DNA from 3 places in the Bacillus sp. GM2 genome. Region 3 is predicted to be linked to each of the others. Evidence: riboswitches for the same ligand, from Rfam matches in the RefSeq annotation. Region 3 holds a riboswitch; each other region holds the start of a gene.
What was found. Region 3 has a riboswitch for thiamine pyrophosphate ahead of thiT (energy-coupled thiamine transporter ThiT). Riboswitches for the same ligand answer to the same signal wherever they lie in the genome.
Positions count from the first base shown of each region.

Region 1: linked by a shared signal. The riboswitch ahead of thiC (phosphomethylpyrimidine synthase ThiC) and the one ahead of thiT (energy-coupled thiamine transporter ThiT) in region 3 are both predicted to bind thiamine pyrophosphate.
Region 2: linked by a shared signal. The riboswitch ahead of tenA (thiaminase II) and the one ahead of thiT (energy-coupled thiamine transporter ThiT) in region 3 are both predicted to bind thiamine pyrophosphate.

Region 1 covers NZ_JBRKSZ010000007.1:2,631,072-2,638,371, forward strand. The annotation lists gene thiC (phosphomethylpyrimidine synthase ThiC) at 58-1,833, opposite strand; TPP riboswitch at 1,982-2,090, opposite strand; gene aroD (type I 3-dehydroquinate dehydratase) at 2,197-2,961, opposite strand; gene ACVC9U_RS14430 (TetR/AcrR family transcriptional regulator) at 3,089-3,658, opposite strand; gene ACVC9U_RS14435 (HXXEE domain-containing protein) at 3,768-4,283, shown strand; gene ACVC9U_RS14440 (M14 family metallopeptidase) at 4,509-7,300, opposite strand, start outside.
Region 2 covers NZ_JBRKSZ010000007.1:2,284,946-2,292,245, reverse strand. The annotation lists gene ACVC9U_RS12715 (RluA family pseudouridine synthase) at 1-580, shown strand, start outside; gene prpE (bis(5'-nucleosyl)-tetraphosphatase PrpE) at 597-1,337, opposite strand; gene ACVC9U_RS12705 (monovalent cation:proton antiporter family protein) at 1,603-3,447, shown strand; TPP riboswitch at 3,507-3,615, shown strand; gene tenA (thiaminase II) at 3,699-4,400, shown strand; gene tenI (thiazole tautomerase TenI) at 4,375-4,986, shown strand; gene thiO (glycine oxidase ThiO) at 4,970-6,079, shown strand; gene thiS (sulfur carrier protein ThiS) at 6,076-6,279, shown strand; gene ACVC9U_RS12680 (thiazole synthase) at 6,286-7,053, shown strand; gene ACVC9U_RS12675 (thiazole biosynthesis adenylyltransferase ThiF) at 7,050-7,300, shown strand, end outside.
Region 3 covers NZ_JBRKSZ010000007.1:416,840-424,139, forward strand. The annotation lists gene ACVC9U_RS03050 (hypothetical protein) at 1-73, opposite strand, end outside; gene ACVC9U_RS03055 (processed acidic surface protein) at 254-1,249, shown strand; gene ACVC9U_RS03060 (class D sortase) at 1,356-1,913, shown strand; gene thiT (energy-coupled thiamine transporter ThiT) at 1,954-2,538, opposite strand; TPP riboswitch at 2,650-2,749, opposite strand; gene ACVC9U_RS03070 (GntR family transcriptional regulator) at 2,912-4,012, shown strand; rRNA gene ACVC9U_RS03075 (16S ribosomal RNA) at 4,541-6,089, shown strand; rRNA gene ACVC9U_RS03080 (23S ribosomal RNA) at 6,264-7,300, shown strand, end outside.

The DNA.
Region 1 (7,300 bases), 2.2 Mb from region 3:
GGTTTGCCGACACGCTGAGATGAAAGGTTCCCCTTTCATCTGCTGTATTGCCCGTCTTTAACTGTAAATGCTGCCGCCTGCTTTTTTAAATTCCTTCGCCTTCTCTTCCAATCCTTTTTGAATTGCCTTTTCTTCATCAAGGTCGTTTTCCTTGGCGTAGTCGCGAATATCCTGGGAAATCCTCATACTGCAAAATTTAGGCCCGCACATTGAACAAAAGTGTGCTGTTTTGGCGCCTTCCGCAGGAAGGGTTTCGTCATGGTATTCAAGCGCTCTTTCCGGATCGAGCGACAAATTGAACTGGTCCCGCCAGCGGAATTCAAAGCGCGCCTTGGAAAGCGCGTCATCGCGGATTTGCGCGCCGGGGTGCCCTTTTGCAAGGTCAGCCGCATGGGCCGCGATTTTGTATGTTATGACGCCTTCGCGGACATCGTCTTTGTTCGGCAGTCCCAAATGCTCCTTCGGCGTCACATAGCAAAGCATGGCCGTACCGTACCAGCCGATCATCGCCGCTCCGATCGCCGATGTAATATGGTCGTAGCCCGGTGCAATATCGGTCGTCAGCGGGCCGAGCGTGTAAAACGGCGCCTCTTTGCAAATCTCCATCTGCTTGTCGACATTCTCTTTGATTTTATGCATCGGCACGTGTCCCGGGCCTTCGATCATCACTTGAACATCATGCTTCCAGGCAATTTTCGTCAGCTCGCCGAGCGTCTCCAATTCGGCAAATTGGGCTTCATCATTCGCATCGGCAATCGAGCCGGGCCGGAGGCCGTCACCGAGCGAAAATGCGATATCGTATGTTTTCATAATCTCGCAAATCTCTTCAAAATGGGTGTACAGAAAGCTTTCCTCATGATGAGCCAAACACCATTGCGCCATAATTGCCCCGCCGCGGGATACGATTCCGGTGACGCGCTTTGCCGTCAGCGGCACATACCGAAGAAGGACGCCGGCATGAATCGTAAAATAATCAACGCCTTGTTCAGCCTGTTCGATTAATGTATCGCGGTAAATCTCCCAAGTGAGATCTTCCGCGACGCCGTTTACTTTTTCAAGCGCCTGATAAATCGGCACGGTTCCTACAGGAACTGGACAATTGCGGATGATCCACTCCCTCGTTGTATGAATATCTTTACCTGTGGACAAGTCCATCATCGTATCGGCGCCCCAGCGGATGGCCCATGTCATTTTTTCCACTTCTTCTTCAATCGAAGAGGTGACAGCGGAATTGCCGATGTTGGCATTGATTTTGACGTGGAAGTTGCGGCCGATAATCATCGGTTCGCTTTCCGGATGGTTGATGTTTGACGGAATAATCGCCCGTCCGCTTGCCACTTCATCACGAACAAATTCGGGAGATACGTGCTCTCGGATCGCGATAAATTCCATCTCGGGCGTAATGATCCCCTTTCTTGCGTAATGCAGCTGGGTGACATTTTGACCTTTTTTCGCGCGCAGCGGTTTTCGTTTCAACCCTGGATAGCTGTGGCTCGCTTTCTCTTTGCTTTTATAGCCGTTATCCTCCGGTCTGATTTCTCTGCCTTCATATTCTTCGGTATCGCCGCGCTCCCTGATCCAGGTCGCCCGCAAAGGTTTCAGCCCCTTCAGAATATCAACCTCCGCATTCGCGTCCGTATAAGGACCGCTTGTGTCGTAAACGCGGACAGGCTGATTTTCTTCGGCGCCAAACGAACCCGTCGTCGGACTTAGCGAAATTTCTCTCATCGGCACTTGAATGTCAGGCCGCGCCCCTTCGACATACACTTTGCGGCTCCCTGAAAAACTTGACATGATCGAGATGTTTTTTTGCTGTACTGACTCCTGTTTCATGTAAAAATCCTTCCCCTCTAAAAAATTGATCAGGACGAAACTCCGGAACAGCACCAGCACAAAAAAACCAGGCTCATATGATGAACCTGGTTTTACAGTCAGTAAAATCACTGGAAGACAGACGGACCATACCCATTCCCCATCTTCTCCCGAATCCTTTTTACTTCCCCACGCTGGTACGAACCAGATCAGGTCCAAAGGGTTAAGAAACACGTGTTTCTCTCTCAGCCCGCAATCGGGCACCCCTAGTAAAGCTATTCAATTCATTTTTTATCGTAACACACCGATTTGGCAAGTGAAAAGGAAGGAAAAATATATGAATCTTTTTCACTATAAAAGGGATCAGAGCGGCGCACCCAATGATTATAAATTGCGATGAAGCACATCGAGTATATGTTTCAAATCCGCCGCCTCAATTTGGCCAGGCGCGGATGCTTTTTTAGCTGCGCCAAACGTCACGGCCGAGCCAAATACCTCTCCGGCGAGCCGGCTGATCAAGCCTTTTCCGGCCATCGACATCGTGATAATCGGCCGCTTCGCATACCGCTCATGCATCATATGAGTCGCCTCAAGCAACACCAGCACATCTGCCGGTGTTTCAGGCATCACCGCGATCTTAGGGAAATCGGCGCCAAGATCCTGGGCTTTTCGGAGACGGGAAACGATCTCTTCCGCTCTCGGCGTCTTCCCGAAATCGTGGTTGGATATAATGACAAAGACATGCTGCATATGAGCCGCTTGAACCAGCTTTTCCACTTTATGCTCTTCATTGAACAGCTCGACATCAATCACATCTGCCAGCCCTGTTTTGACTACGGCATGATTCAAGGCAAAGTAAAATTCCTTACCGACTTCTTTTTCGCCGCCTTCCTCCGCGCTGCGAAATGTAAATATCAACGGGATATCCTTTAAGATCTCCCGGATGTCAGCCAATACCTCTTTCACTTTGTCAACGTCTTCGACATCTTCAAAAAAATCCGCCCGCCATTCGGCAAGATCCGGATTAATGGATAGAAGAAAAGCAGCTTCTTCTTTCAACTGTTCATGCGTTTTTCCGATGAGCGGCACGCAAATTTTCGGGGCTCCTTCTCCGATGGCCACCCCTCGTATCTTCACCGTATTCACCAACGGCCTCACTCCTGTTCTCTATATTACAAGGGTCTTTGCATTAACGGTACCGAAGATTGACCGTAAGCACAAGCAGAAATTAAGAAAGAACGCTAAACGCTTAAACCACTCATATACCAAGATGAGATCACCTTTCGAAAGCTTGCTTATTTAAAAATGAATCTACTATTCCTTGCAGAATACGACTCATTTCTTCAGGAGTTTCCTTCCGGCCTCTCTCAAACCATTTTGAAAGGATGTTCCAAAAGCCCCCTGCGCTGAATGAAAGCCCATACTCCAAATCGATTTTGCTTTTGAAATGAAAGGTTTCTTCTTTAAACTTTTGATGAAGATCCGGAAGTAGTTCATTATATTTCTCAACAACCAAATAAAACAATTGATTCTGATGAAGGGCTTGTAAAAAATCGGCATGTCGGCTCCAAAAGTTGAAGTATGCATGTCCAAGACTGGATAAGTCAATATGTTTTTCCTGAACAATGTAATTGGAATACTCACTGCAAAGCTGCTCAAAATAGCGGTCTAATATATCTTTTTTTGAATGGAAATGCCGATAAAATGTTCTTCTGTCAAGCTGCGCTTTTTCCGCTATCTCTGTAATGGTAATGTCTGAAAAGCTTTTTTCCTTCATAAGCTCCAACAATGATAGCGTCAGCCAGCTTTTAGATTGCTGAGCTGTTTTTGAGGGCATTTGCTTCATATTCTCGCTCCTGTCGCACTTTTTATGGCAATGTAGCACTTTTCGTTGGCTTATTGACTTTGTTCTCTATGAAATGTCACAATTGTGGCACATAAGAGGGGGAAAGTAAATGGAAAACATGCAATTTATCGCTTGGATGCTGCCGATCTTATTTATACTGCATGATTTTGAAGAGATGGTGATGGTCGAGGCATGGGGCAAAAGATATCGAAGCAAACTGAAACAACTGAAAAAAGCTTCATTCGGACATGCCAAAACCGCTTCTTTTGTTTGCGCTGTGCTCGAAGAATTTATTCTAGCTGTTGGTGTAACTGTCATCAGTATTTATTTTAATCAATATATCTTATGGTTTGGTTTCTTTTTTGCTTTTACTGTTCATTTCCTTGTTCACATCGTCCTATGGTTCACATTTAAACATTATGTACCCGGCATATTAACATCGATCTTTATGCTGCCACTTTGTTGCTATCTGCTGACCGTTGCCGCAGAGATAGAAAAATTCAGTTTTCCTGCAATGATCTTATCAGCCATATCCGGAACACTTATCGTCTTTTTTAACCTTAAGTTTCTGCATAATAAAATAGGAAGGATTCAAGAAAGGCTGGAAGCATATGGCCGCCCATGAAAAGCAGGCACTTACGGAAACCTCCGGCTCTTTGACTAGAAGCAAAGCAAACGACGAAGACCCGTCAGCCACGAAAAAACTGCCCTTCAAAAGAAAGGCAGTATGTTCTATAAATCATGGCACTGCTAACGATGATTCAATGTTCGTTTCAAAGCTTGTCTATCCGGCTGTTTAGACGAGACGCCTCAACTGCAGCAGCCGCTTGCACTTCAGCTTTCCAGCCTCTCATCGTTTTGATGATGGAGCATTTTCGGTTTTTCCGGGACCGGCATTGAAAATCGAATTCGCCAGCAACCGATATTGATGCTGCGGATGATCGTCATTGGTTAGATCGTTAGCGAAAACAGTTAAGTTCTTGTTGTTATCTTTATACGTGAAAGCCATAATCTTTCCTTTGGCAGCATCATGTCCAGGCCACCAGCCTGCCTTGAAGAAGTGATCTTCATCAGCAATCACCGCAAGCACTTTTGCCGTTTTAGGAACAGCGGTAATATAAGAACCAGTGACTGTGTAGAAGTATTCCTGTTTATTGTAAGGAGCTGTAATAGCATGATCTTGCATGACATTTGCCAAGAAGACGCCTTCGTATCTCTCCCATTCAGGTCCTTTAAAAGAAAATCCGGGTATCCACTTCTGAACATTCGTCATCCCCATGTTTCCAAATGCAATGTAAGGCTTTCCTTTATTAACATATTTAGAAGAGTCGAACGTATTGACAAGCACATCTGCGCCCGCCTGTTCTGAGGTGACGTTAAAGCCCAGATTTTTCAGTACATATGCCGCTTCACCCAGTGCTCCTACAGTAGAAGCCTTGAGGACTTTGCCGCTTGGTTTCTTATGGCCGGATGCGCTCACGTCGAGATAGTACTTGGAAGCCAATGGGGCCAGGTCCTTGTAGGCAACCGCGAAGTCGCCCGCTTGATAGCCTGATCCGCTCTTGGTGAGCATTGTAACGGTCTTGCCGGCTGCCAGTAACTCGTTGACTGCCTTTATCGCATCATTGCTTGTGTTCTGGATCAGCACATAAGCTGAGCGTTTTGGCATTTTAGTCCCCGGAAACGACACGGAGGTGATGGCAGAAGTCTTGCCTTTGAACACCCCGGCATCTCGAATTACATAACGGTCAAAACCTCGCATATCATGGAAATTTTGAATCATCTCACCGGCTATCATTTCATAATCAGATACATCTATTCCATCATACAAGACCAAGTTCGCGAGGCCGCGGTTTGCCTGGTGCATGTTTACAATAAATGATCCTGCCGGATATGTTTTTCCGTCAACGGTTACCGCTTTTGTTGATCGTTCAATCTTTACGCCGTTGCGAAGGAAGTACTCAACCATCTTATAGGTTTCCAACACATTCTTTTGAATATTTTTATCGACCGGCAGTACGTAATATTCCGGGAAGAAGTTTTGATTGCCCTGCCGCGGTCGGCCGATCTCTTCGTTTTTGGCGTTGACCAAGTAATGATCGACAGCGCGATCATCGATATTGTCCACGCCGCGCTCGAATATTTTTAATTGGTTCAGAAACAGTTCTTCTTTTTTTTCCGCTACATATTTTGCAGCTGCCGCAGAACTGTAATACAGAGCTTTGGTAGACTCTTCATTCGACTCGGGCGTTTCCAGCGTGTGACCCATCGCACCGTGATACATGGCGAATGCAGCGGTATATGCTGCAGATGCATCATCCCATCCCGAAGCCGTGCCTTTTGACACATAATTTGGATCTTTCGCAGTTTTCCGATGTTCTTCATAAGGAATATGATAGTAGTCATACTTCGTATTAGCAATCCCGGCCTCACCCATAGCCTTTGCCTGTTCCACCATGTGGTCAATCAAAAGGTCATACTCAACATTCGGGTTATGAGGCGGAGTAGAAGGCTCAATCAGGAAATTGGCATCGAACCCGTGCATATCCAGAAAAGACAGCGGCGACCACTTCGCGATTTGTTCCGTTACGCTGCGCGTTTCAGGCTGGGTTTGATAAGAATTATCCCGGTTCAAATCGAAATCCTCAGCATTGGAACGTGTTGTATGAACCCGGCCATCCGGGTTGTCCGTATAAACGAACAGGAAAAAAACATGTTCCAATGCATCGTCTATATTCAACGTTGTCTTGCTTTTCTTGCCATTCGGCAGGACTGTATCATACGTCATGCTCTTATCCAATGCCATTGACTTAAAGTAATTCATGATCGCATCGACGCCAGGCGCTTCATTCGGATGAATATTGTTCAACCAGATCGGCACCTGATAGTCGCCAAATGCGCCGGATTTAATGTCGGCCTGCAATTTCTTCGGGTCATTGAGCATGGCAGGGTGAGTCACCTTCTGATACTTATCGACAGCGGCTTTATCTTTGGCAAGCACTGTCAAATAGATATCACGGCCTTCGACCGATTTTCCAATAGAAGTCGTTTTGATATATCTGTTGTTTTTTTGCGCAGCTTTTGCTGTAACGGCATCGATCTCCGGTTTCAGCTCATCGTAAGTGCGGAAGCTGTCATATGGCGTCAATTTTACTGGAGCATGGGCAACCACTCGTCCGTTCACTGTTGCCGCCAAATCATATGTGCCCATCAGCGATGCGTATAGCGGACGTTGCAATCGCGGCTCTGACAGGTTGTCTGTATCGTATGGAAGATCGAAATTGATGTTAGCATGAACCTTGCCGTTGGTCACTTTTACATGGCTAACAGTAATGAAAGGTGCACCGCTGTAATCACGGACCTTATATTTTTTCCATTGAGACAGCGGTTTGCCGTCATACGTCCAGCTTAAGCTCTTCACATCAACACCTTGCGGAAGCTTAAACGCAGCATGAAGCGTTCGTTTCTCTGTCATCGAAGCAACATTGTTGTCCAGTTTTAGCTTCTGAGATTTTTTAGTCTTTACTTTTGTCTGCTGACCGGACGCCGTCCCCTTGCCAGTCTGCGCCATAGCAACACCGGGGGTTATCGCTCCAAGCAGCATCATAAGCGACAAAACCAAGATCAGATAACACTTTGTGA
Region 2 (7,300 bases), 1.9 Mb from region 3:
GCGCGAGCATCCATCAGGCAGCTTGGCGAACGGTCTGATTTATTATTACCAGCGGACGGGCGTACATGCGACCGTTCACCTGGTGAGCAGGCTTGACCGCGACACATCGGGTGTCATGCTTGTAGCCAAGCACCGCTTTGCCCACTCGCTTTTATCGGGACTGCAAAAAAAGGGAGCCGTCAAACGGCAATATCGGGCGGTCGTCCACGGTTTGATCGAAGAAGAGCAGGGAACGATCGATGCGCCGATCGGCAGAAAATCATCGAGCATCATCGAGCGTGCGGTGATCCCCGACGGGCAAAAAGCGGTGACGCATTTTTGGGTGAACAGGCGCTTCAGCGGCATGACGGATGTCTCCATCCGTCTGGAAACCGGGAGAACCCATCAGATCCGAGTTCACATGAGTCATATCGGATATCCTTTGTGCGGTGATACGCTGTACGGAGGGACGACCCGCGGCTTCATCAATCGGCAGGCGCTCCACAGTGAGAGGCTGACGTTTTTTCATCCGTTTACAATGGAAGAGCTGACGTTTCAAGCGCCGGTCCCGCATGATATGAGCAAGTTGATAGAGAGCTGAATTAAGCTCTCTTTTTTTATGGCTCCATACGGAATCTTGACTCATCATAAGGCAATGAAGAGCGGACAGATTCGGTTGTCAGTTCGGGGAATCTGAAAGCGGTCAGCCTGTTGCCGAATACACAACCGGTATCGATATTGATCGTATGATGAATCATCCGCGGACGTTTGACAGGAGTGTGGCCGTACACCACCCACGGATCGCCTTTGTAATGGGCGGCCCAGTCCCGCCTGACCGGCCGTCCGTCAGGCAGCGTTTCTCCTGTAATATCTCCGTATAGCACAAACTGTTTTACTTTTCCGACAGGCTTTTTGCCGATGTCTTCCGCTTTGATGCCGGCATGTGCGACGACAAGTTCGCCGTTATGCAGGATCTCATAAAGCGGGGCTTTTTCATAAAGGCGCATGAAAAGGTCTCTGATATCCTTCTGTTTATGTTTCGGAAGGTTTCTGTATTCGGCCGCCGTCGTCTCCAGCCCGTGCTGCAGCTTCACCGGATTTCCTTTGAAAAAACGGTACAGCTTATTGCAGTGATTGCCGGGCACATATCGCACAGCTCCTTCTTCAACGGCCCGTCCTACAAATTCAACAACCTCCAGCGATTTTGGCCCTCTGTCTGTTAAATCCCCGAGAAAGACAAGTGTTCTGTTTTCCGGATGAACGGGAAACCCCGATGACAGCGAGTAACCGAGCTTTTCAATCAGCGCAATCATTTCGTCATAGCACCCGTGAATATCACCGATTACATCGTATTTCATGCGTTTTCTGCCTCCTGTCTGCGTATGTATATACATTGCCCAATCCCATATATAAATAAAGCTTCAGCGACCTACGCCGGAGAAAATCAGGCATATTACTTTTTTTTCTGAGCGAGCATTGTTAAAATCGATTTTTACACCTGTGAGAAAAGAGTTCAGACGGTTCTTTTCCCACGTGAAAATGTCTAAAAAGATGTTCCTTTTATTTTTCAAAAAGGGAACGCTAATCATACCCGGAAACCGGTTTTAGAGGAGGTACCAGTTTATGGAGCACACATCTGTCTCATCTCTAGTTGTCGTACTGATTATCGCATTTTTAACGCCCATCCTGCTGCACCGTTTCAGGTTAAGCATACCGGTGGTTGTCGCTGAAATTATCATGGGTCTTATTATCGGAAAAAGCGGGTTCGATCTGGTCGCCCAGCATGATACATGGCTCGAAACTTTATCGATGCTCGGATTTATCTTTTTAATGTTTTTAAGCGGGCTTGAAATCGATTTTTCCGCATTTGAAAAAGGAAAGAAAAAGCAGCTGCTTCCGAGCGGAAAGGCAGCGCCGAATACATTTAAAACGGCTTCGGTCATCTTTATTGCCGTCTTTATTTTATCGCTCGGCCTTTCTTACAGCTTTGTCATGGCAGGATTTATTGACAACGCCTTTTTAATGACGCTGATCATTTCGACAATTTCGCTCGGGGTTGTCGTTCCGACGCTGAAGGAAGAGCGTCTCATGAAGACGAATATCGGCCAGATTATTTTGCTTGTCGCCGTTATTGCCGATCTTGTCACGATGATTCTGCTTGCAGTGTTCGCCTCAATCTACGGCGACGAAAACAGCAATATGTGGCTGCTGATGATCTTATTTGCCGCCGGCGTCGTTTTATACCTGTTCGGAAGGGTATTTAAAAAGCGGCCTTTTGTCGAAGTGCTGTCAAAAGGCACGATCCAGATCGGTACAAGGGCGATATTTACGCTGATCATCGTACTTGTGGCGCTGTCCGAGTCGCTCGGTGCAGAAAACATACTCGGCGCGTTTTTAGCCGGGGTGCTTGTATCGCTGCTTTCACCGAACAAGGAGCTCGTTCAGCAGCTCGATTCATTCGGCTACGGATTCCTCATCCCGATCTTCTTTGTGATGACAGGCGTCAAATTGGACATTTGGTCGCTGTTTGGCAATCCGAAAATTTTAGTGATGATCCCGCTTCTGTTTGTGGCTCTATTAATCAGCAAAGTCATTCCGGTGCTGTTTTTGAAAAAGTGGTATGACATGAAAACCGTGCTGGCTTCCGGTTTTCTCCTGACTTCCACGCTTTCTTTGGTGATCGCGGCGACAACGATCGGCGAGCGCATCGGCGTCATTGACGCGCAGATGTCCGGCGCGCTGATTCTGGTGGCTGTCATTACATGCATCATCACACCGACCGGCTTTAAAAAATTAATGCCGAAAACGGAAAACGAAAAAGAGAAAAAGATGATCACCTTTATCGGCGCAAATCAAATGACGCTGCCGGTCACGCTCGAACTTTCTCCGGAAGATTATCACGTCAGAATCCTGCATGTCCGGCAGGAAAAAAAGGAAGAAAAGCTGGCGGACCCGGTGTTTGATGTTGAAGTTTTGCCTGATTATGAATACGAGACGCTTCAATCATTCGGTGTTTTCCAAACGGATATACTCGTCGTCGCCACAGGCAGTGAAGAGCGCAATACAGGGATCGCGCTTTTTGCGAAGGAGCAGAAAGTCGCGAGAATTATCGCCAGCGCAGATTCTCCAGACGCCGAATCCAGACTGAAAGATAACGGAATTGATACATTCTCCATTCTGCTTTCAACAAAAACGCTGCTGCGCGCGCTTATCGAGGCGCCTGGCGTTATGAAACTCCTGACGAACCAGGATGCGTCGCTGTATCAGATCAATATGAGCAATGAGCGATTTGACGGTGTCCTGTTAAGGGAGTTTCCGTTTACGGGAGATGTCATCTTCGTCCGGATTTTCCGCGGGGTTGACAGCATCGTGCCCCACGGGGATACAAGGCTGCAATTGGGTGACAGGCTGATCGCCACCGGTTCGCGCGAATATATTGCGGAATTGAGAAAAACGCTTGGAGACTGATGCTTGACCATTTTGCAATTCGTGATAAGATAAAAGTATAAACTGAATGAACAAGAAATGTTTTCCACTAGGGGAGTCCTTGATAAGGGCTGAGATAAAAGTGTGACTTTTAGACCCTCATAACCTGAACAGGTTCAAACCTGCGTAGGGAAGTGGCACGGTATTTGAGTATGTATATATGCAAATTCCAAACCACTTTCCTTGCGGGAAAGTGGTTTTTTTATGTTCAGAATCGAAGGAGGAGCCTCGAAATGAAGTTTTCAGAAGAATGCCGAAACAGCGCTGCAAAATGGTGGGAAGGCAGTTTTGTCCATCCGTTTATTCAAGGGATTGGAGACGGCACACTTCCGGTTGATCGATTTAAATACTATGTCATGCAGGATTCCTACTATTTGACCCACTTTGCCAAAGTCCAATCCTTTGGTGCGGCATATGCTCACGATTTATATACGACAAGCCGGATGGCTGAACACGCGAAAGGCACATATGAAGCCGAGATGTCGCTCCATAGGAAATTCACCGATCTATTGGGAATCACAAAGGAAGAACTGGAGTCGTTTCAACCGTCGCCGACAGCGTATGCGTACACATCGCATATGTACCGTTCTGTCGTCAGCGGCAGCTTTGCGGAAATACTGGCCGCTTTGCTTCCTTGCTATTGGCTTTATTATGACGTCGGTGAAACGTTAAAAACGTGCAGGCCTGACAGCGCGATTTATCAAGAATGGATCGCGACATACGGAGGCGACTGGTTTAGAGAACATGTGATGGAACAGATCAACCGCTTCGATGAGCTGGCTGAAAACGCCGATGAGAAAACGCGCGCGAAGATGAAGGAGAACTTCGTCATCTCCAGCTTCTACGAATACAGCTTCTGGGATATGGCCTACCAAAAAGAAAGCTGGGCAAAAAGCGGGGTGGATCAGCTTGCATCTGCACGCGATCACCGATGACAAGCACTCTGTGGAAGAGCTAGCTGCAAAAATCATCTCGATTCAAAATGCCGTTGACTTTATCCACATTAGGGAAAGGTCAAAAAAAGTAAGCGAAATATCAAGTTTAATCGACCGCCTGGCCGAAGAAGGGGTTGATAAGCGGAAACTTATCATCAACGACAGAGTGGATATCGCTTTGTTTCATCACATTCACCGGGTGCAGCTGCCTTCACACGGCTTTTCCGTCAAAAGTGTGAGGAGCCGTTTTCCGCATTTGAAAATCGGAAAGTCCGTACATTCGCCAGAAGAAGCGGTTCAGGCTGAAACTGAAGGTGCAGATTACGTGCTGTTCGGCCACATTTTTGAAACGGACTGTAAAAAGGGCCGCAAAGGAAGAGGGGCTCTCAGCCTGGCTGAAGTGAAGAGGGCTGTAAGCATTCCGGTCATTGCGATCGGAGGTATTACCGAACAACGACTGGCGGAAGTCAAAATGGCAGACGGCATCGCCGTGATGTCGGGGATCTTTTCCCATGACAGACCGGATGAGGCGGCCGCGCGGCTTGCCTGTCTCGCGAAGGGAGATTCATATGAGAAAGCGCTATGATACGATCGTGATCGGCGGAGGCATCATCGGGACATCCATCGCTTACCATCTTGTGAAAGCGGGGAAAAAAACGGCCGTGTTTGAAAGCGGAGAAGTCGGCAAAAAAGCGACGAGCGCGGCGGCGGGCATGCTCGGCGCCCATGCTGAATGCGATAAACCCGGTACCTTTTTCGAATTTGCCAGAGCCAGCCAAAAAGCCTATCAGCGGCTGACGGGCGAATTGAGAGACATAAGCGGCATTGATATCAGAAAGCATGACGGAGGGATATTAAAGCTGGCATTTTCAGAAAGCGACCGCGAACACCTGATGCAAATGGCTGCACTGGATTCTGTGGAATGGCTTGAAGCCGCTGAAGTATATGAGCTGGAACCGCATGCCGGAAAAGGGATTCTCGGCGCCAATTTCATTCGGGACGACATCCATGTCGAACCGGCTGCAGTGTGCAGGGCATTTGCCAGGGGGGCCCGGATGCTCGGTGCCGATGTCTTCGAGTATACGCCCGTTTTATCGATCGAATCTGAAGCGGGGGCCGTCCGCGTCACTGCTGCTTCAGGCACCGCGGAGGCGGAGCACGTTGTCATTGCAAGCGGTGTGTGGAGCGGTGCTTTCTTTAAACAGATTGGCATAGACAAAAGCTTTTATCCCGTCAAAGGGGAGTGCCTGTCTGTGTGGAATGACGGTATCCCTTTGACGAGGACGCTTTACCATGATCATTGCTACATCGTTCCGCGCCATAGCGGAAAGCTTGTCGTCGGCGCGACAATGAAGCCCGGGGATTGGAATGAACAGCCGGAACTTGGCGGAATCGAGGAGTTGATCCGAAAGGCCAAGTCGATGCTCCCTGAGATTGAATCCATGAAAATCGACCAATGCTGGGCCGGATTGCGCCCGGAAACAGGGGATGGCAATCCATATATCGGCAGACACCCTGAAAATGCCCGGATGTTGTTTGCTGCCGGACATTTCAGAAACGGCATCCTCCTGGCACCTGCAACCGGTGAGATGATAGCTGACATGATCCTCGGCAATCCGGTCAAAACAGAGTGGGCCGAGGCGTTTAAAGCGGAGCGAAAGGAGGCTGTGCACAGGTGAACATTCAGCTCAACGGCCGGAAAATAGAGTGGAGAGATGACGGCGGCACGATTTACGATTTGCTCGCATCCTACAGTTTGGAAAATCGTGTTGTCGTTGTTGAAAGAAACAGGCAGATTATCGGAAAAGACCAATATCAAACAGTCAAACTGGAAGAACACGATGTCATCGAAATCGTTCATTTTGTCGGAGGGGGATAAACCGTTATGTTAAAAATCGCAGATCGTCAATTCTCATCAAGATTATTGCTCGGCACAGGGAAGTATCCGTCATTTGAAATTCAAAAAGAGGCTGTCAGCGCATCTGAATCGGAGATCCTGACGTTTGCCGTCAGACGGATGAATATTTTTGAAGAATCTCAGCCTAATTTTTTGGAGCAGCTCGATTTAAGCCGTTATACGCTTTTGCCAAATACGGCCGGAGCAAAAACGGCTGAGGAAGCCGTCCGGATCGCCAAGCTTGCTAAAGCGAGCGGTCTTTGCGACATGATCAAAGTCGAAGTGATCGGCTGTGACCGTTCGCTTCTGCCTGACCCGGTAGAAACGCTGAAGGCGTCAGAAGCCTTGCTTGAAGAAGGCTTCATTGTGCTGCCGTATACATCGGACGATGTCGTCCTTGCGAGAAAGCTTGAAGAGCTCGGCGTACACGCCATTATGCCCGGGGCCTCTCCGATCGGTTCGGGACAGGGAATCGTCAATCCGCTCAACCTGTCGTTCATCATTGAACAGGCTAAGGTTCCCGTAATCGTGGATGCCGGAATCGGTTCTCCGAAAGATGCGGCATACGCAATGGAACTCGGCGCTGACGGAGTACTTTTGAACACGGCAGTGAGCGGGGCGAAAGATCCGGTCCAAATGGCGAAGGCTATGAAGCTTGCCGTTGAAGCGGGCAGACTCGGATACCTTGCCGGACGAATTCCGGAAAAGAACTACGGCATCGCCAGCAGTCCTGAAGAAGGGAAGTTGACGATTTGACCGGCAGGTATTCAAGACAGGAGCTTTTTCACCCGATCGGACCGGACGGCCAGGAAAAATTAAGCCGCGCCCGCGTCCTCGTGATCGGTGCGGGGGCTTTGGGCGCAGCCAGTGCAGAAATGCTGGTGAGGGCCGGAGTCGGTTCGCTGACGATTGCCGACAGGGATTATGTGGAATGGAGCAATCTCCAGCGCCAGCAGCTCTATACGGAACAGGATGTGATTGATCATATGCCAAAGGCTGCCGC
Region 3 (7,300 bases):
CTTCCCGGTAGCCTATTAAAAAGTGGATGATCGATAGGACATAACATAAGAGCATCATATAGTAAGGATTCATTTGTATACCCTCCTCTATTCGCTTTACTATATTACATTCAATAGAGGGAAAGATTATGCCTGTTTAAGTAGGAAAAAGAACAAAATATTATAGACGAAAAGATTTTCAATTACAATACATGTTTTTAAAAATATTTCCACTATAATCAAAATGAAAGATAAATTTAGGGGGTCATACAAAATGAAAAAAAGGCTGATGTCACTATTGGTCTGCATCCTGGTTTTAGTGCCGGCAGCAGGAGCTTTTGCCGCGCCGAAACAGGCCGAGCTTAAAGATTATCTTGAAGAAATAGGAATGACAGAAAAAGAATTGGAAGCCTATTTGCAGGATACATATGATGAGAGTTTAAAAGGTTTTGACTCGGTGGAAGAGTTGAAAGACTTTTTAGGGCAAAGACTGACTAAAAAGCTTTTGGCATCCTATTTGAAAGAATACGGATTGAGCGAAAAAGAAGCGGCTGACCTATTTGTTGAAAATGGCTATATGGAAAGCGGCCAAAACATTCTCGACGTGTTTATGTTTGAATACGAATTGGACGATGCGCTCTACACCGTGACATATGAAGAAGACGATTTTCAGATCGGAAACATGTTTCAAGAATTGGGTGTGGATGATCAGGAGTGGGAAAGACTCGTGAATCACCTCCGAAAAGTGCGCGATAACAATCCGAACCTTGAAAATGACTTGATGGCTCTTGGAGAACGTCTTGAAGCGGTAGCCGATTTCGAGTCTGTATCAGAGCTGTCAGCTCAGGATATCGCTGAAATGCTGTCCATTTTAAACGATCTTCAGAAGACGCTCGAAGTGAAAACGAAATATTATCTTGTTAAAGACGGAAAGAAAAAAGAAGTGTCTTTGACGACGCTTGTCAGTGCTGAAGATCTGAAGGGAGCAAGCCTCCTAGTGGAAGTATACGATCTGCAGGGCAATTTCATTTTGGATGTATTGCTGACGCCTGAAATGATCGGATCTGATTTAATTCATGACACAGGGTCGAAAGTGAAGCAAACCCAAACGGCTGTTAAACACGACGCAAAGAAATCTCATGTGAAAAAGACGGTTAAAGGTGCAAAGCTTCCGAAAACGGCCGGGCATTACGCAGAATGGTCGATCTTTGGCGCCGTTCTGATGTTTGGCGGATTGTTTATGGTCAGAAGGCTTCGAAAAGCGGCTTAACATTTTACTTCCCATTCTAAGTCTGTATAGAATGGGAAGTTTTTATAAGGAGTGAAAGGAAATTAAGGCACATCGAAAAAAGATCATCTGGCTTGCAGCCATTGCGATGGTTGCGTGCGGCGCTTATTTTACAACAACGAATGTGTTCAAGCTGATGCACGGCTACGCTCTATTTTCATTTCAGCAGATGAAAGAAGAGGAAAAGCCTGAAAAACCTCCGATTCAGACGACGAAAAAAGAAAAGACGGCAATTGATCAAACATTTGAAACCGGGGAGAAAATCGGTGATCTTGTTATTCCGAAAATCAATGCAAGGCTTCCGATATATCACGGAACAGATGAAGACGAGCTGCAAAAAGGCGTGGGCCATTTCGCAGGATCCGTTCTGCCTGGAGAAGATGACAACTCGGTTTTATCAGGCCACCGGGATACGGTTTTCCGAAAACTCGGCCGAGTGGGGAAAGGCGATCAGTTAATTGTTGAAGCTTCCTACGGAACTTTTACATACAAAGTGAAAAAGGTCCGAATCGTGGATGCGGATGACCGGACGGTGATAGTTCCAAAGCCGAGAGCGACATTGACGGTTTCCACCTGCTATCCTTTTGACTTTATCGGTTCAGCACCGGAGCGGTATATATTGGTCGCAGATTTGATTAAAACATAAAAAACAGCGGAATCTCAGGCGAATCCGCTGTTTTTTTATGTTATCTCATGTTTGTTCTGTTTTCTAGAAGTCTTGGTGCGGTTAGCAGCAGTATACAAAGGACGATTGTGCAGACAATGAAAGACGGAAGCATATACGTTCCATTATATACCAATGAATAAATCCATACCGGAGTGCCTTTAGGCGCATAGTTTCCAAAAAAGACAGCGCCGCTGATGACATGTGCGAGAAATTTCAGTCCGCTTCCAAGAAGGACGGCCAGCATAACATAGGAAATGATCTTTCCTTTTTGTTTCTCAAATGAAGCATTTCGGATCGATCCGGCAAAAAAGCCGCCGATTCCCGCGGCCGTAGGCGCGATAAAGTAATCAAGAAGAAGCTGCAGAGGATGAACAACGTAAAATCCTCCAGTGACAAATTGAAGCAATCCGGCTAAAAACCCGGTCGCCAGCCCTGCCTTGAGCCCCCATCTAAAGGAGATCAGGAAGATCGGAATCATCATGACGGCGATTGAACCGCCTTGAGGCATTTTTAAAAACATTCCGGACACCATATCAAGTATAAGTGCTATTCCTGTCATAATCGCAATTTCAATCAGCTGTACAAGTTGTTTAGATTGATTCATCATAACCCTCACTTTTGATGAACAAAGGGATACTGGACTTCTTTCCCAATAAAAAAAGCAATGCGGGGAAGGAGTAGGACAGTTTTCCACGCACTGCTTTGGATGCAATTAGAAATGACTTTGCCACATTCCTACGCCAGCATTAACTAACAGGTTCGAAGGGTCAGAACGGTCGTTCACTCTCAGCCCGGAGGCTCCCCTTGTGGTCATCAAGTTATTTAGTTATATTCTACTATACTAAAAAAAGAAACGGACGACAAGCTAATTTTTCGAAAAACTTTTGCTGAAACCCTCCAATATGTAGCAAGGCAAACATCTTTTCCTTTATAATAGAACTTATTCGTACGTACAAGATCAGTAAAGGGTTGATCTGATGGGTGAACTTACAAAATACAGCATGGTGAAAAATAAAATTAAATCGTGGATATATGAAGGCAAAGTGAAGCCGGGCGAAAAAATTCATTCGGAAAACGAATTGATGAAAATATTTGGTGTAAGCAGGCATACGATCCGGCAAGCGATTGGCGACCTTGTTCATGAAGGGCTTTTATACAGAGAGCAGGGCTCAGGGACGTATTGCTCCCACCGTCTTCAGCTTTCTGAAAAAGGAAGGGAAAGAAATAAGATGATCGGGGTCATGACGACTTACCTTTCGGATTACATTTTTCCTTCTATTATAAGAGGAATCGAATCGTCCCTGTCCAGTGAAGGATACACCCTTGTCGTCGCGAGCACCAATAATGACAATGAAAAAGAAAAACAATGCCTTGTGAATATGCTTGACAAAAAAATTGCCGGGTTGATCGTGGAGCCGACGAAAACAGGAAGCTTTAACCCGAATTTAAGTTACTATTTGACGCTTGAACAACATCATATTCCGTATTTGATGATCAACCAATTTTATCAGGAGTTAAATCCGCCCCATTTCATTTTGGATGATGAACACGGCGGTTTTATCGCCACGGAGCATTTGATTAAGCTCGGCCATGAAAAAGTGTTCGGTTTCTTTAAACAGGACGATATGCAGGGCGCCAACCGGATGAAAGGATTTATCCGTGCTTTCAGAGAAAACGGCTTGTCGTTTTACCCTGAAATGGTCGTGACGTACACAACAGAGAACAAAAAACAAAAAACGATAGCTGAAACCAGGAAGCGGCTTTCTTCATCAGACCGTCCGACTGCTATATTCTGCTATAACGACGAGATCGCGCTTATGGTGTTGGATGTCGTGAGGGAATTCGGTTTGAAGGTGCCGGAAGACATATCGATTGTGGGATATGACGACTCACACTTGAGCGAGGCATCTGAAGTGAAGCTGACGTCAGTCACCCATCCGAAAATGCAGATGGGGATTGAGGCGGCAAGATGGATGATTGCCAAAGTTGAGGGACGCAACACGGATCAGCTTGAGCATTCCACCGTCTACAAACCTGAACTGGTTGTCAGACATTCGACCGCCAAGCTGAAAAGGTAGGCTGTATAAGCTTTATCCGCCAACCAGCGTGAATGAAAATATATCCTGTTAAAAAGCTCCGGAATGAGGAGCTTTTTATTCAAGTGAAAGCTGATAGCGGAGAGTTTAATGTCATCCTCGAAGCTTCGGCCCATGTGCAGCTTTAGCAAATCGATTTTTAAAGACCGCTGTATACCTTTATATAGAAGAAAGCGGTAAGGAGAAATAAATGGCGTCAATTGCCGGCTGGTCGAGATAATCAGGAATCATCGGAGTCAAAATCATTTGATTATTATTTTTTTAAAAAAGCTATTGTGTAAAACGAAAATAGATGTTATATTTGTATCCGCCCCTAAAAAGGAGGCTTTATAAAAACAACTTCGAAAATCTTTTAAAAAAAGTTGTTGACATTCACAGTGATAGAATGTTATATTAGTAAAGTCGCTTCTTCGAGAGGCGGAAATGATCTTTGAAAACTAAACAAGACAAAACGTACCTGTTAATTCATTAAATAAATCGCACACATGTTGTGCGTAGTCATTATCAAACTTCATGGAGAGTTTGATCCTGGCTCAGGACGAACGCTGGCGGCGTGCCTAATACATGCAAGTCGAGCGGACCGACGGGAGCTTGCTCCCTTAGGTCAGCGGCGGACGGGTGAGTAACACGTGGGTAACCTGCCTGTAAGACTGGGATAACTCCGGGAAACCGGGGCTAATACCGGATGCTTAATTGAACCGCATGGTTCAATTATAAAAGGTGGCTTCGGCTACCACTTACAGATGGACCCGCGGCGCATTAGCTAGTTGGTGAGGTAACGGCTCACCAAGGCAACGATGCGTAGCCGACCTGAGAGGGTGATCGGCCACACTGGGACTGAGACACGGCCCAGACTCCTACGGGAGGCAGCAGTAGGGAATCTTCCGCAATGGACGAAAGTCTGACGGAGCAACGCCGCGTGAGTGATGAAGGTTTTCGGATCGTAAAACTCTGTTGTTAGGGAAGAACAAGTACCGTTCGAATAGGGCGGTACCTTGACGGTACCTAACCAGAAAGTCACGGCTAACTACGTGCCAGCAGCCGCGGTAATACGTAGGTGGCAAGCGTTGTCCGGAATTATTGGGCGTAAAGCGCGCGCAGGCGGTTTCTTAAGTCTGATGTGAAAGCCCCCGGCTCAACCGGGGAGGGTCATTGGAAACTGGGGAACTTGAGTGCAGAAGAGGAGAGTGGAATTCCACGTGTAGCGGTGAAATGCGTAGAGATGTGGAGGAACACCAGTGGCGAAGGCGACTCTCTGGTCTGTAACTGACGCTGAGGCGCGAAAGCGTGGGGAGCGAACAGGATTAGATACCCTGGTAGTCCACGCCGTAAACGATGAGTGCTAAGTGTTAGAGGGTTTCCGCCCTTTAGTGCTGCAGCAAACGCATTAAGCACTCCGCCTGGGGAGTACGGTCGCAAGACTGAAACTCAAAGGAATTGACGGGGGCCCGCACAAGCGGTGGAGCATGTGGTTTAATTCGAAGCAACGCGAAGAACCTTACCAGGTCTTGACATCCTCTGACAACCCTAGAGATAGGGCTTCCCCTTCGGGGGCAGAGTGACAGGTGGTGCATGGTTGTCGTCAGCTCGTGTCGTGAGATGTTGGGTTAAGTCCCGCAACGAGCGCAACCCTTGATCTTAGTTGCCAGCATTCAGTTGGGCACTCTAAGGTGACTGCCGGTGACAAACCGGAGGAAGGTGGGGATGACGTCAAATCATCATGCCCCTTATGACCTGGGCTACACACGTGCTACAATGGGCAGAACAAAGGGCAGCGAAGCCGCGAGGCTAAGCCAATCCCACAAATCTGTTCTCAGTTCGGATCGCAGTCTGCAACTCGACTGCGTGAAGCTGGAATCGCTAGTAATCGCGGATCAGCATGCCGCGGTGAATACGTTCCCGGGCCTTGTACACACCGCCCGTCACACCACGAGAGTTTGTAACACCCGAAGTCGGTGAGGTAACCTTTTGGAGCCAGCCGCCGAAGGTGGGACAGATGATTGGGGTGAAGTCGTAACAAGGTAGCCGTATCGGAAGGTGCGGCTGGATCACCTCCTTTCTAAGGATATTATACGGAATATAAGACCTTGCGGTCTTATAGACAGGTGCGTTTAGATCTTGTTTAGTTTTGAAGGATCATTTGATTCTTCAAACGTGTTCTTTGAAAACTAGATAACAGTAGACATCACATTCAATTAGTAACACAAGATATCACGTAGTGATTCTTTTTAACGGTTAAGTTAGAAAGGGCGCACGGTGGATGCCTTGGCACTAGGAGCCGATGAAGGACGGGACGAACACCGATATGCTTCGGGGAGCTGTAAGCAAGCTTTGATCCGGAGATTTCCGAATGGGGAAACCCACTGCTCGTAATGGAGCAGTATCCATATCTGAATTCATAGGATATGAGAAGGCAGACCCGGGGAACTGAAACATCTAAGTACCCGGAGGAAGAGAAAGCAAATGCGATTCCCTGAGTAGCGGCGAGCGAAACGGGATTAGCCCAAACCAAGAGGCTTGCCTCTTGGGGTTGTAGGACACTCTGTACGGAGTTACAAAGGAACGAGGTAGATGAAGAGGTCTGGAAAGGCCCGCCATAGGAGGTAACAGCCCTGTAGTCAAAACTTCGTTCTCTCCTGAGTGGATCCTGAGTACGGCGGAACACGTGAAATTCCGTCGGAATCCGGGAGGACCATCTCCCAAGGCTAAATACTCCCTAGTGACCGATAGTGAACCAGTACCGTGAGGGAAAGGTGAAAAGCACCCCGGAAGGGGAGTGAAAGAGATCCTGAAACCGTGTGCCTACAAGTAGTCAGAGCCCGTTAACGGGTGATGGCGTGCCTTTTGTAGAATGAACCGGCGAGTTACGATCCCGTGCAAGGTTAAGTTTGAAAAGACGGAGCCGCAGCGAAAGCGAGTCTGAATAGGGCGCATGAGTACGTGGTCGTAGACCCGAAACCAGGTGATCTACCCATGTCCAGGGTGAAGTTCAGGTAACACTGAATGGAGGCCCGAACCCACGCACGTTGAAAAGTGCGGGGATGAGGTGTGGGTAGGGGTGAAATGCCAATCGAACCTGGAGATAGCTGGTTCTCTCCGAAATAGCTTTAGGGCTAGCCTCAAGGTAAGAGTCTTGGAGGTAGAGCACTGATTGGACTAGGGGCCCCTACCGGGTTACCGAATTCAGTCAAACTCCGAATGCCAAAGACTTATCCTTGGGAGTCAGACTGCGAGTGATAAGATCCGTAGTCGAAAGGGAAACAGCCCAGA